DNA from 2 places in the Methylovirgula sp. 4M-Z18 genome. Region 2 is predicted to be linked to the other one. Evidence: predicted binding sites of a transcription regulator. Region 2 holds the regulator's gene; the other holds the start of a gene.
What was found. The regulator LexA, encoded in region 2, represses DNA repair genes until DNA is damaged. The targets are predictions, from matches to a motif close to TGTTCNNNNTGTGTTCNG.
Positions count from the first base shown of each region.

Region 1: a site for LexA is predicted at 1,076-1,093, ahead of dnaE (DNA polymerase III subunit alpha). Genes of this name have one in related genera too.

Region 1 covers NZ_CP149574.1:2,088,074-2,092,979, forward strand. The annotation lists gene dhaK (dihydroxyacetone kinase subunit DhaK) at 1-704, opposite strand, end outside; gene dnaE (DNA polymerase III subunit alpha) at 1,316-4,789, shown strand; gene V9T28_RS09690 (winged helix-turn-helix transcriptional regulator) at 4,848-4,906, opposite strand, start outside.
Region 2 covers NZ_CP149574.1:1,726,516-1,731,421, forward strand. The annotation lists gene V9T28_RS07930 (ComEC/Rec2 family competence protein) at 1-1,960, shown strand, start outside; gene lexA (transcriptional repressor LexA) at 1,965-2,672, opposite strand; gene V9T28_RS07940 (PLP-dependent cysteine synthase family protein) at 2,858-3,907, opposite strand; gene V9T28_RS07945 (molybdopterin molybdotransferase MoeA) at 3,947-4,906, opposite strand, start outside.

The sequences.
Region 1 (4,906 bases), 360 kb from region 2:
ATTTTATCGGCGGACTCGAGCTTCACCCGGTGGCGGCCCGGCTCGCCGTGAATGCCGATGCCGATTTCCATTTCGTCTTCGGCCAAAGTGAACGAGGGTTTGCCGGCATGCGGCACCGTGCAGGCGCTCAGCGCCATGCCCATGGAGCGGCCATTGGCATTGACCTTGCGGCACAGGTCGGCGACTTGCGCGAGCGAGGCGCCGGCCTCCGCCGCGCCGCCACAAATCTTCTCGGCAAGAACCGTGGTGCCGACGCCGCGCCGCCCCGCCGTCCAGGTCGAATCCTTCACCGCCACGTCGTCGTCGATGATGACGCTTTCGACCTCGATCCCATCGGCTTTCGCAAGATCGGCCGCCATTTCGAAATTCAGGACGTCGCCGGTGTAATTTTTCACGATATGCACCGCGCCGCCGCCGTGATTGATCGCTTTGGTGGCCTCATACATTTGATCGGGAGTCGGCGACGTGAATACCGCGCCGGGGCAGGCCGCATCCAGCATGCCAAGCCCAACGAAACCGCCGTGCATGGGCTCATGCCCCGAGCCGCCGCCGGAAATGAGCGCGACCTTGCCGGATTTCACCGCAGCCTTGCGCGTGATGAAATTGGGGTTGCGATGCACGGTGATCAAATCGGCATGGGCCGCAGCCATGCCATCCAACGCTTCGTCGACAACTTGATTGGGATCGTTGATCAACTTCTTCATGGATTTCCTCCCCTCGATCAGTCAGGGTTTCGCCTGCTCGTTATGAAGTCAGGTTTGCGGCCGCCGCCGTCAGCGTATGTGCAAGCGGTTGTCCCGCCCCTTCTTGCGTCCGTGCAAAGAGCCTAGCACAGAGCGGCTCGGTGAAAAGGACTTATTCGGCGAACGCTCTGCGATTGGTATAGAACTGGCCTGCAAATGCGGCATGCAGATCAAAAGTTTTCAGCGCTGCCAAAGCTGCTTTGCAGACTGGTGACCGGTGACGGCGGCGAACATTTTCCGCAAGCGCGGAAGAGCACGGCAGACTTCCCGTTTAGGATTCATCAACCAAAATCACCGACGAAAACCGTCCCCGATTTGTTCTTCCTTGAGAAAAGAACACAAATAGAACATATTGAGATCGTACCAAATACAGGAGGACGTGATGCTGTTTTCACTGCTGGAAGATCTCACGGAAGTCTGCGCTTTGGGCGCTTTCGTCACGATGGTGGGCTGCGCGGCCAAGGTCCTCGGGGCGATGTGAATCCTGGGGCTTATCCTGGTCTAGCGTGAACTCGCTCTCGACGCGCGCCGCGCCGGGGGCCACAAAGGAGCCCTATAAAGGAACGCACGCTTTGAGTCGGATTTTGCAAGACGTCGGTTTCGTGCATTTGCACGTTCATTCCTCCTTCTCGCTGCGCGAGGGAGCGTTGACCATCGCCAAGCTGGCGAAATTCGCCAAAGCCGATGCGATGCCGGCCTTGGCGATTACCGACACCAACAATCTGTTCGGCGGCCTGGAATTTTCCGAGAAGATCTCGAAGGAAGGCATTCAGCCGATCGTGGGGATTCAGCTCACGCTGGAATTCGGCGATGCGGAGGCGCTCGGCTCACGCCTCCTGCGCGGCGATGCAGGGCGCGGATCGGTGGTGCTGCTGGCGGCGACCGCTGCCGGCTATGCCAATCTCATGCGCATCGGGTCGCGCGCCTGGCTCGACCCGTCCGCCGGCGACACGCCGCATGTGCGGCTCGACCGGCTCGACGACATTTCGGGCTTGATCGCCTTGAGCGGCGGGCCGGGCGGGCCGCTGGATCGGGCGCTTTCCGCCGAGCGGCCGGAAGTGGCGCTCGCCCGGCTGCAAAAGCTGCAGGAGATTTTCGGCGACCGACTTTACGTCGAATTGCAGCGGCACGGGCTTGAGAACGAGAAGCTGAACGAAGGCCAGCTCCTCGATTTTGCCTATGGCAACGGCCTGCCGCTGGTGGCGACCAACGAGAGCTTCTTCGCCGCGGCGTCCGACTACGAAGCGCATGACGCGCTGATCTGCATTGCCGAGGGCACGGTAGTGGGCGATCCAAACCGGCGGCAATTGTCGCCGGAGCATCGGCTCAAGAGCCGCGCCGAGATGGTCCAGCTTTTCGCCGACCTCCCGGAAGCGACCGCCAATACGATTGAAATCGCCATGCGCTGCGCCTACCGGCCGCGCACCGGCAAGCCCATTCTGCCGCGCTTCACCAGCGAGGACGGAACGCCGGTCGATGAAGTCGGCGAGTTGTGCGCCCAAGCGGAAAAGGGTCTCAAGAAGCGCCTTGCCGCGTCGCCGCCCGCGCCCGGTTTTTCGGTCGAGGATTACGAAAAGCGTCTGGCCTTCGAACTCGACGTCATCATACGCATGAAGTTTCCGGGTTATTTCCTTATCGTCTCGGACTTCATCAAATGGGCGAAGGCGCATGACATCCCGGTCGGTCCGGGCCGCGGTTCGGGCGCCGGCTCGCTCGTCGCCTATGCGCTGACGATCACCGATCTCGATCCGATGCGCTTCGGCTTGCTGTTCGAGCGTTTCTTGAATCCCGAACGTATCTCGATGCCGGACTTCGACATCGATTTTTGCCAATATCGGCGCGACGAGGTGATCGCCTATGTCCGCGAGCGCTATGGTCGCGATCGCGTCGCCCAGATCATCACCTTCGGCTCGTTCCTGGCGCGCGGCGTCATGCGCAACGTCGGCCGCGTGCTCGAGATGCCGCTGGGCCAAGTCGACCGACTCGCCAAGCTCGTGCCGCAGAATCCGGCGAATCCGATCAGTCTGGCCGATGCGATCAAGTCGGAAGTCAAATTGCGCGAGGCGGCGGACGAGGAGCCGCGTGTCGCCAAGATGCTGGCGATTGCCGGCACGCTCGAAGGGCTTTACTCCAACGCCTCGACCCATGCCGCGGGCATTGTGATTGGCGACCGGCCGCTCGATGAGATCGTGCCGCTGTATCAGGATCCGAAATCGGACATGCCGGCGACCCAGTTCAATATGAAATGGGTGGAGCCGGCAGGCCTGGTGAAGTTCGACTTCCTCGGCCTCAAGACGCTCACGACTCTCGCAACCACCGTGCAACTCTTGAAGAAGCGGGGCATCGATATCGATCTGACGGCGCTGCCGCTCGACGACCAGAAAACCTTCGACATGTTGGGGCGCGGCGAAACGATCGGTGTGTTCCAGGTGGAATCGGCGGGCATGCGCAAGGCCCTTGTCGAAATGCGGGCCGACCGGCTGGAAGACCTCATCGCGCTCGTCGCGCTCTACCGGCCAGGCCCGATGGCTAATATTCCGGTCTATTGCGCGGTTAAGCACGGCGATCAGGCGCCGGATTACATTCACCCGAAAATCGAACCGGTGCTGAAGGAGACGTTCGGCGTCATCATCTATCAGGAACAGGTGATGCAGATCGCGCAGATCCTGTCCGGCTATTCGCTCGGCGAAGCGGACATGCTGCGCCGCGCGATGGGTAAGAAGATCAAGGCGGAAATGGACGCCCAGCGCGCCCGTTTCGTCGACGGCGCGATGAAGGGTGGCTTGGAAAAGGCCAAGGCGGACGAGATTTTCGACCTCCTGGCGAAATTCGCCGACTATGGCTTCAACAAAAGCCACGCGGCCGCCTATGCGCTGATTGCCTATCAAACCGCATGGTTCAAGGCCAATTACCCGGTCGAGTTCCTGGCCGCGTCGATGACGCTCGATAAATCCAACACCGACAAATTGTCGGAATTCCGCAACGAGGCGCGCCGGCTCGGCATCAAGGTCGAGCCGCCGTCCGTCAACAAATCGGGCGTGGATTTCGAGGTGCATCAAGGCGCCGACGGCGCCTTGAACATTCGCTATGCGCTGTCAGCTGTCAAAGGGGCCGGCGAAGGGCAGGTGGGGTCGCTGGTGAGTGCGCGTGGCGCGCAGCCGTTCGACTCGCTGGGCGATTTCGCCCGCCGCATCAACCCGCGCGAGGTGAACAAGAAGGTTCTGGAGAGCCTTGCGGCGGCGGGCGCCTTCGACGACCTGGAATCGGACCGTGCTCGGGCCTTCGCGGCGGTCGAACCGATTCTGTCCTTGGCCAATCTCACCCAGGAGGAAGCGCAAGCCGGCCAGTCGGCGCTGTTCGGGGAGGTGGAGGCGGAGGCGCCGTTGCTTGTGCCGCATGTCAGCCCATGGCCAGCGGCGGACAAATTGGCGCGCGAATTGGACGCGATCGGTTTCTTCCTCTCGGGCCATCCACTGGACGATTATGCCTCGGTCCTGACGCGCCTGCGCGTGACGCGTTGGGCGAATTTTGCCCGGGACGTCAAGGCGCGCGGGGCAGGGGTAGCGCAACTCGCCGCCACCGTGCTCGACCGGCAGGAGCGGCGCACCAAATCAGGCTCGAAAATGGGAATCGTCAATCTGTCCGATCAGACCGGACAATATGAGGCGATCCTGTTTCAGGAAGGGCTCAACCAATATCGCGACCTTCTTGAAAAAGGCCGGGCGCTTTTGATCACGGTCGAGGCGCGGGTCGAAGGCGAGGACGTGCGGGCGCGCATCACGGCCGCCGAACCGCTCGACCAGGCGGCAAGCCGCGTCCAAAAAGGCTTGCGCATCTTCGTCCGCGACAGCGGCCCGATCGCTTCGATCCATGAGCGTTTGAAAGCCCGCGAAGGCCGCGCCGAAGGGGAGGTGTCGCTGGTTCTGATGCTGGAGAAGGAAAAGAACGAGGTCGAAGTGAAGCTGCCGGGCAAATATGTCGTCTCGCCGCAGGTCGCCGGAGCGCTCAAGGCCGTGCCGGGAATTGTCGCGGTCGAGCACCTATAGGGTACGGTGAGGCTCACAAAGTACGTTAAAAATATGATGCAATATTCTGATATAAAATTTATTTTATGCCTTGAAAGGCAGGACCGTCAAGGTTCTGCCGATCATAGCGCTCCTGCG
Region 2 (4,906 bases):
GCCGGTCCTCAATCGCATTCTTATCGGCACGGTGAGCGGCACGATCGAAGAGATGGACATCCGGCAGATCGGCGCCCGATTCATCATCCGTGTCGATTCCATCGAAGGCCTGGCGCCAGAGCAAACACCCTATCGCGTGCGGCTCACGACCAAGACGCCACCCAATGTCGAGGCGGGAACCTATGTCCAGGTGAAGGCGCGGTTGGTGCCGCCGGCTCATGCCGATCTGCCGGGCGGCTATGATTTTGCCCGCGACGCCTATTTCATGCGGCTTGGCGCAGTCGGCAACGCGCTCGGCCAGATCGAAGTTCGCGCCGCGCCGCAGGAGCCAAGCTATGGGCTGCAGCTCGCGGCGGCGATCGACAGATTCCGCAACCTTTTGGCGGCGCGCGCGAATGCCGCCGCCGGTGGCGAAGCGGGGCCGATCGCCGCGGCGATGGTGACGGGCAAACGCGACCTCTTGCCCGAGGAGACGAAGGATATCATCCGCGAGGCGGGCATTTTCCACATCGTGACGATTTCCGGCTTGCAGATCACGTTGGTGGCGGGGTTGCTGTTCCTGATCGCGCGGCGCTGTCTCGCTTTGAGCTCGCATCTGGCGTTGCATTATCCGATCCGCAAATGGGCGGCAGCTTTCGCCATGATCGGCGCGTTGGCCTATGACATGCTGACCGGCTCGCGTATCGGCACCGAACGCGCGTTGATCATGACCCTGATCGTGATGGGTGCGATTCTGTGCGATCGGCGCGCCCTGACCATGCGCAATCTTGCCCTTGCCATGATCGTGGTGATTGCGTTGGAACCGGAAGCGCTGCTCGGCGCGAGCTTTCAATTGTCTTTCGCCGCGGTTGCGGCGCTGATTGCTGTGCTCGAAGCCAAAATGCGCAGCGATGAAAAGCATCGACAGAACGAGATCGACATGCCGCTGCGCCGTGCGCCGCAGGACCATCGCGGCTTGCAGGGTTGGTTCGCGCGGCATGTGGCGGGCGCGCCCAAACATCTCCTCGCCGGGACCGCCGCCGCGACCTGCGCCACTGCGGCCTTCATGGCCTATGATTTTCACGAACTCAGCCCATACGTGCTCATCGGCAATCCGCTCACTTTGCTGGTGATCGAATTCTTCGCCGTGCCAGGCGCGTTGCTCGGCGCGCTTTTATATCCGCTCGGCCTCGACGGGCCGGTTTGGACCTATGTCGGCATGGGCATCAATATCGTCATGGCGGCCGCCGGCCATTTAAGCGAATTGCCCGGCGCCACTCTGCATCTGAAAGCTTTCGCGCCGTCCGCCCTGTTGTGTTTCACCCTTGCACTTGCCTGCGCCGTGATCTGGCGCAGCACGCTCTTTCGTCTCGCAGCCCTCCCGCTCATAGGACTTGGGATGTTCGTCGCCGCACAATCCGAAGCCTATGACATCTTCATTCCATCCTATCCGCAATCCATCGCCGTGCGGCAAGACGACGGAACGTTGGGTGCGCTTGGCCTTCGTCCGGATCTCTTCGCGCTCGCGCAATGGCTGAGCGCTGATGGTGATAGCCGGACGCCGCGCGACGCGGCACTCAGCGCGCAATCCCATTGCGATAAACTCGCTTGCATCGCGACGCTGCCCAATGGCGAAGTCCTGTCATTGGTGTTGCAGGCGCAAGCCTTTTACGAAGATTGCACGCGCGCCAACATCATCGTCAGCCCGCTGATCGCGCCGGACTATTGCAAAGCCCAACACATTTTCGATCGCGAAAAACTTCTCCAAACCGGCGCCGTCGCGCTGCGCTGGTCCAACGGACAATTGATGATGCAAGCCGCGCGTGCTCCGTTGGAAAACCGCCCCTGGTCGCCTCTGCCGACGCCCATCCGCAAACCCTCGCATTTTGCCGATGCGGCAAAGCCGTCACAAAACTCCAGCAACGCGTCCGCGCCGAAAAACGATTACGGCGATCCGTTCGCCTATGATGCCGATCAATGAAACGTCAGTATTTACGGATCAAGCTGACGAGCTTGCCCTGGATCTTCACCCGGTCCGGCCCAAAGATTCGCGTCTCATAAGCCGGGTTTGCGGCTTCGAGTGCGATCGAGGCACCGCGCCGGCGCAAGCGCTTCAAGGTCGCTTCCTCATCATCCACCAGCGCGACGATGATGTCGCCGGTGTCGGCCGTGTCCTGCCGGCGGATCAGCACCGTATCGTTTTCGAAAATTCCCGCTTCGATCATCGAATCGCCGCGCACTTCCAGTGCGAAATGTTCGCCCGAACCCAGGAACTCCGGTGGTACCGAAATCGTGTGGCTGCGGGTCTGAATTGCGGAGATCGGCGTTCCGGCGGCAATGCGCCCCATCACCGGCACAGCGACGCTTTGCATCGTCTCGTCGTCGGGCGAGGCCGTGCCCACCGCGCGCACCTTGCCGAGATTGCCCTCAATGACGCTCGGCGCGAAACGGCCATTGCGCGAGCTGCTCGGCACTGCCGACTCCGGCAGTTTCAACACTTCTAGCGCGCGGGCGCGATTGGGCAGCCGGCGGATGAAGCCGCGCTCCTCGAGCGCCATGATCAGCCGGTGAATGCCGGACTTTGACCGCAGATCAAGCGCGTCCTTCATTTCGTCGAAAGATGGAGGCACGCCGGTTTCCTTCAGGCGCTCGTGAATGAAGCGGAGCAATTCATTCTGTTTCTTGGTCAGCATCGATCATTCCCCTTCATGTGCTCGCAACCTTAAGGAAGCCTTCGCGAATCAATCGCTGTTCCTCATAACCTGCGGCAGGACCTTAAACAAATCATGAACGCATGTTAAGCGTTCTTTTTATGTTCCGCAAGGGGTAAATCGTTGAATTTGGCGCAAGACTCCTGGGTTTGACGGTACGAGGGCGTTCAGCCGGCCCGGTTAATTTCTTCTGCGACCGCATCAAGCCGAGCGGCGAGACCTTCGCCGAATCGTCCGCTCACGCAGTCATCGTCGAACAAATCGGCATAGCGCTCGCCCGAGTCGCAAATCAGCGAAACGATCGAACCCGGCTCGCCGGCATCGAGCATGCGCCGCCGCAGCCGCAACGCGCCGATGAAATTCGTTCCCGTGGAGGGGCCGACGCGGCGGCTGAGGATCTTTGACAGCACGCGCATCGCGGCAATCGAATCGAGGTCCTCGACCGGAAACATTTCGTCCACCACGTCGCGGATGAAGGACGGCTCGACGCGCGGCCGGCCGATCCCCTCAATCCGGCTGCCGGTGGCGCTGGTCAGCGTGGGGTCGCCGCTGGCGTGATAGGCCGTGAAGATGGAGTTTTCCGGATCGACGACGGCGATACGCGACGCATGCTGGCGGTAGCGCACGAAACGGCCGAAGGTGGCCGATGTCCCGCCGGTCCCCGCGCCGACGACGATCCAGGCTGGAGTCGGATGGCGCTCGTGCGCCATTTGCGCGAAAACGGATTCGGCAATGTTGTTGTTGCCGCGCCAGTCGGTGGCGCGTTCGGCATAGGTGAACTGATCCATGAAATGGCCGCTGGTTTCGCGCGCCAATTGGTGCGAAGCGGCATAGACGGCATCGGCGGAATCCACGAGATGCAGGCGCCCGCCGTAGAATTCGATCTGTGCGCACTTTTCCTGGCTGGTGCTGCGCGGCACGACGGCAATGAAGGGCAGGCCCAAAAGCCGCGCGAAATAGGCTTCGCTGATCGCTGTCGAACCGGAGGAGGCTTCGATGATCGTCGTGCCTTCATGCACCCAGCCGTTACACAAAGCATAGAGGAACAATGAGCGCGCGAGCCGGTGTTTCAAGCTGCCGGACGGATGGGTCGATTCGTCCTTGAAGAAAAAATCGACCGCGCCGGGAAGCGGGATTGGCACGAGATGCGTATCGGCAGAGCGTGTAAAATCCGCCTCGATGCGGGAGATGGCAGTGTCGAGCCACGTGCGGGCCATACGTCCTCCAATCGATGAAACGCTTGAGAGCGTGCCTGACTACAGCCGAATGATCCGGCACAGATCGCCGGCGTCCGCCGCCGCGGCATGCGGGACGCGGATCAGGAGGCACTGCGCCTCGGCCAGGACGCGCAGCATCGAGGAATCCTGCAGGCCATGCGGTGTCACGCGTGGCAGGTCGTCCGCGCGCTCGGTGAGCGTCGCGCGCAAATAATCCTGCCGGAAATCATTGGCCTTGACCGGCACGGCGAGGCGCGCCGGCTCGCTGTGATCGTCCGCCGCGTCGGGGTCGCCGCTGAGCGCGCGGATGAGCGGCACCACGAACAGTTTCGAGCAGACAATGGCGGATACCGGATTTCCCGGCAAGCCCAACACATGCAGACCGCCGAGCATGCCGTGCATCAGCGGTTTGCCGGGCCGCAGTGCCAGCTTCCAAAAATCGAGCGTCATGCCTTCGGCGTGCAGCGCCTGTTGCACGAGATCGTGATCGCCGACCGAAGCGCCGCCGAGCGTGACGAGAATGTCGGCTTTGGCATCGCGTGCCTTTGCAATTGCCGCGCGCAGAAGCGCCAAATCGTCGGCGACGATGCCCAAATCGAACACCTCGGCGCCGGCTTTCTCCGCCATGATCGCGACGGCAAAAGAATTGGAGGCGACGATCTGATCGGGGCCCGGCTCGGCGCCCGGCGCCACCAATTCGCTCCCCGTGGCCAGGATCGCAACGCGCGGACGGCGTGTGCAGGGCAAGGCCGGATGGTTCATCGCCGCCGCCAGCGCAACGCGGTTGGCATTGAGCCGCAAGCCTTTTTGCAACAGCGCCTGACCTTGCGCGAAATCGAGTCCGGCCTTGCGGATATGGCGGCCGAGCGGTTCGCTTTGCTCGACGCTTATGTTGATGCCGTCGCGCCGGGTCGTCTCCTGCAGCACCACCGTATCCGCCCCTTGCGGCACTGGCGCGCCGGTGAAAATGCGCGCGGCTTGACCCGGTTGGACCGTACC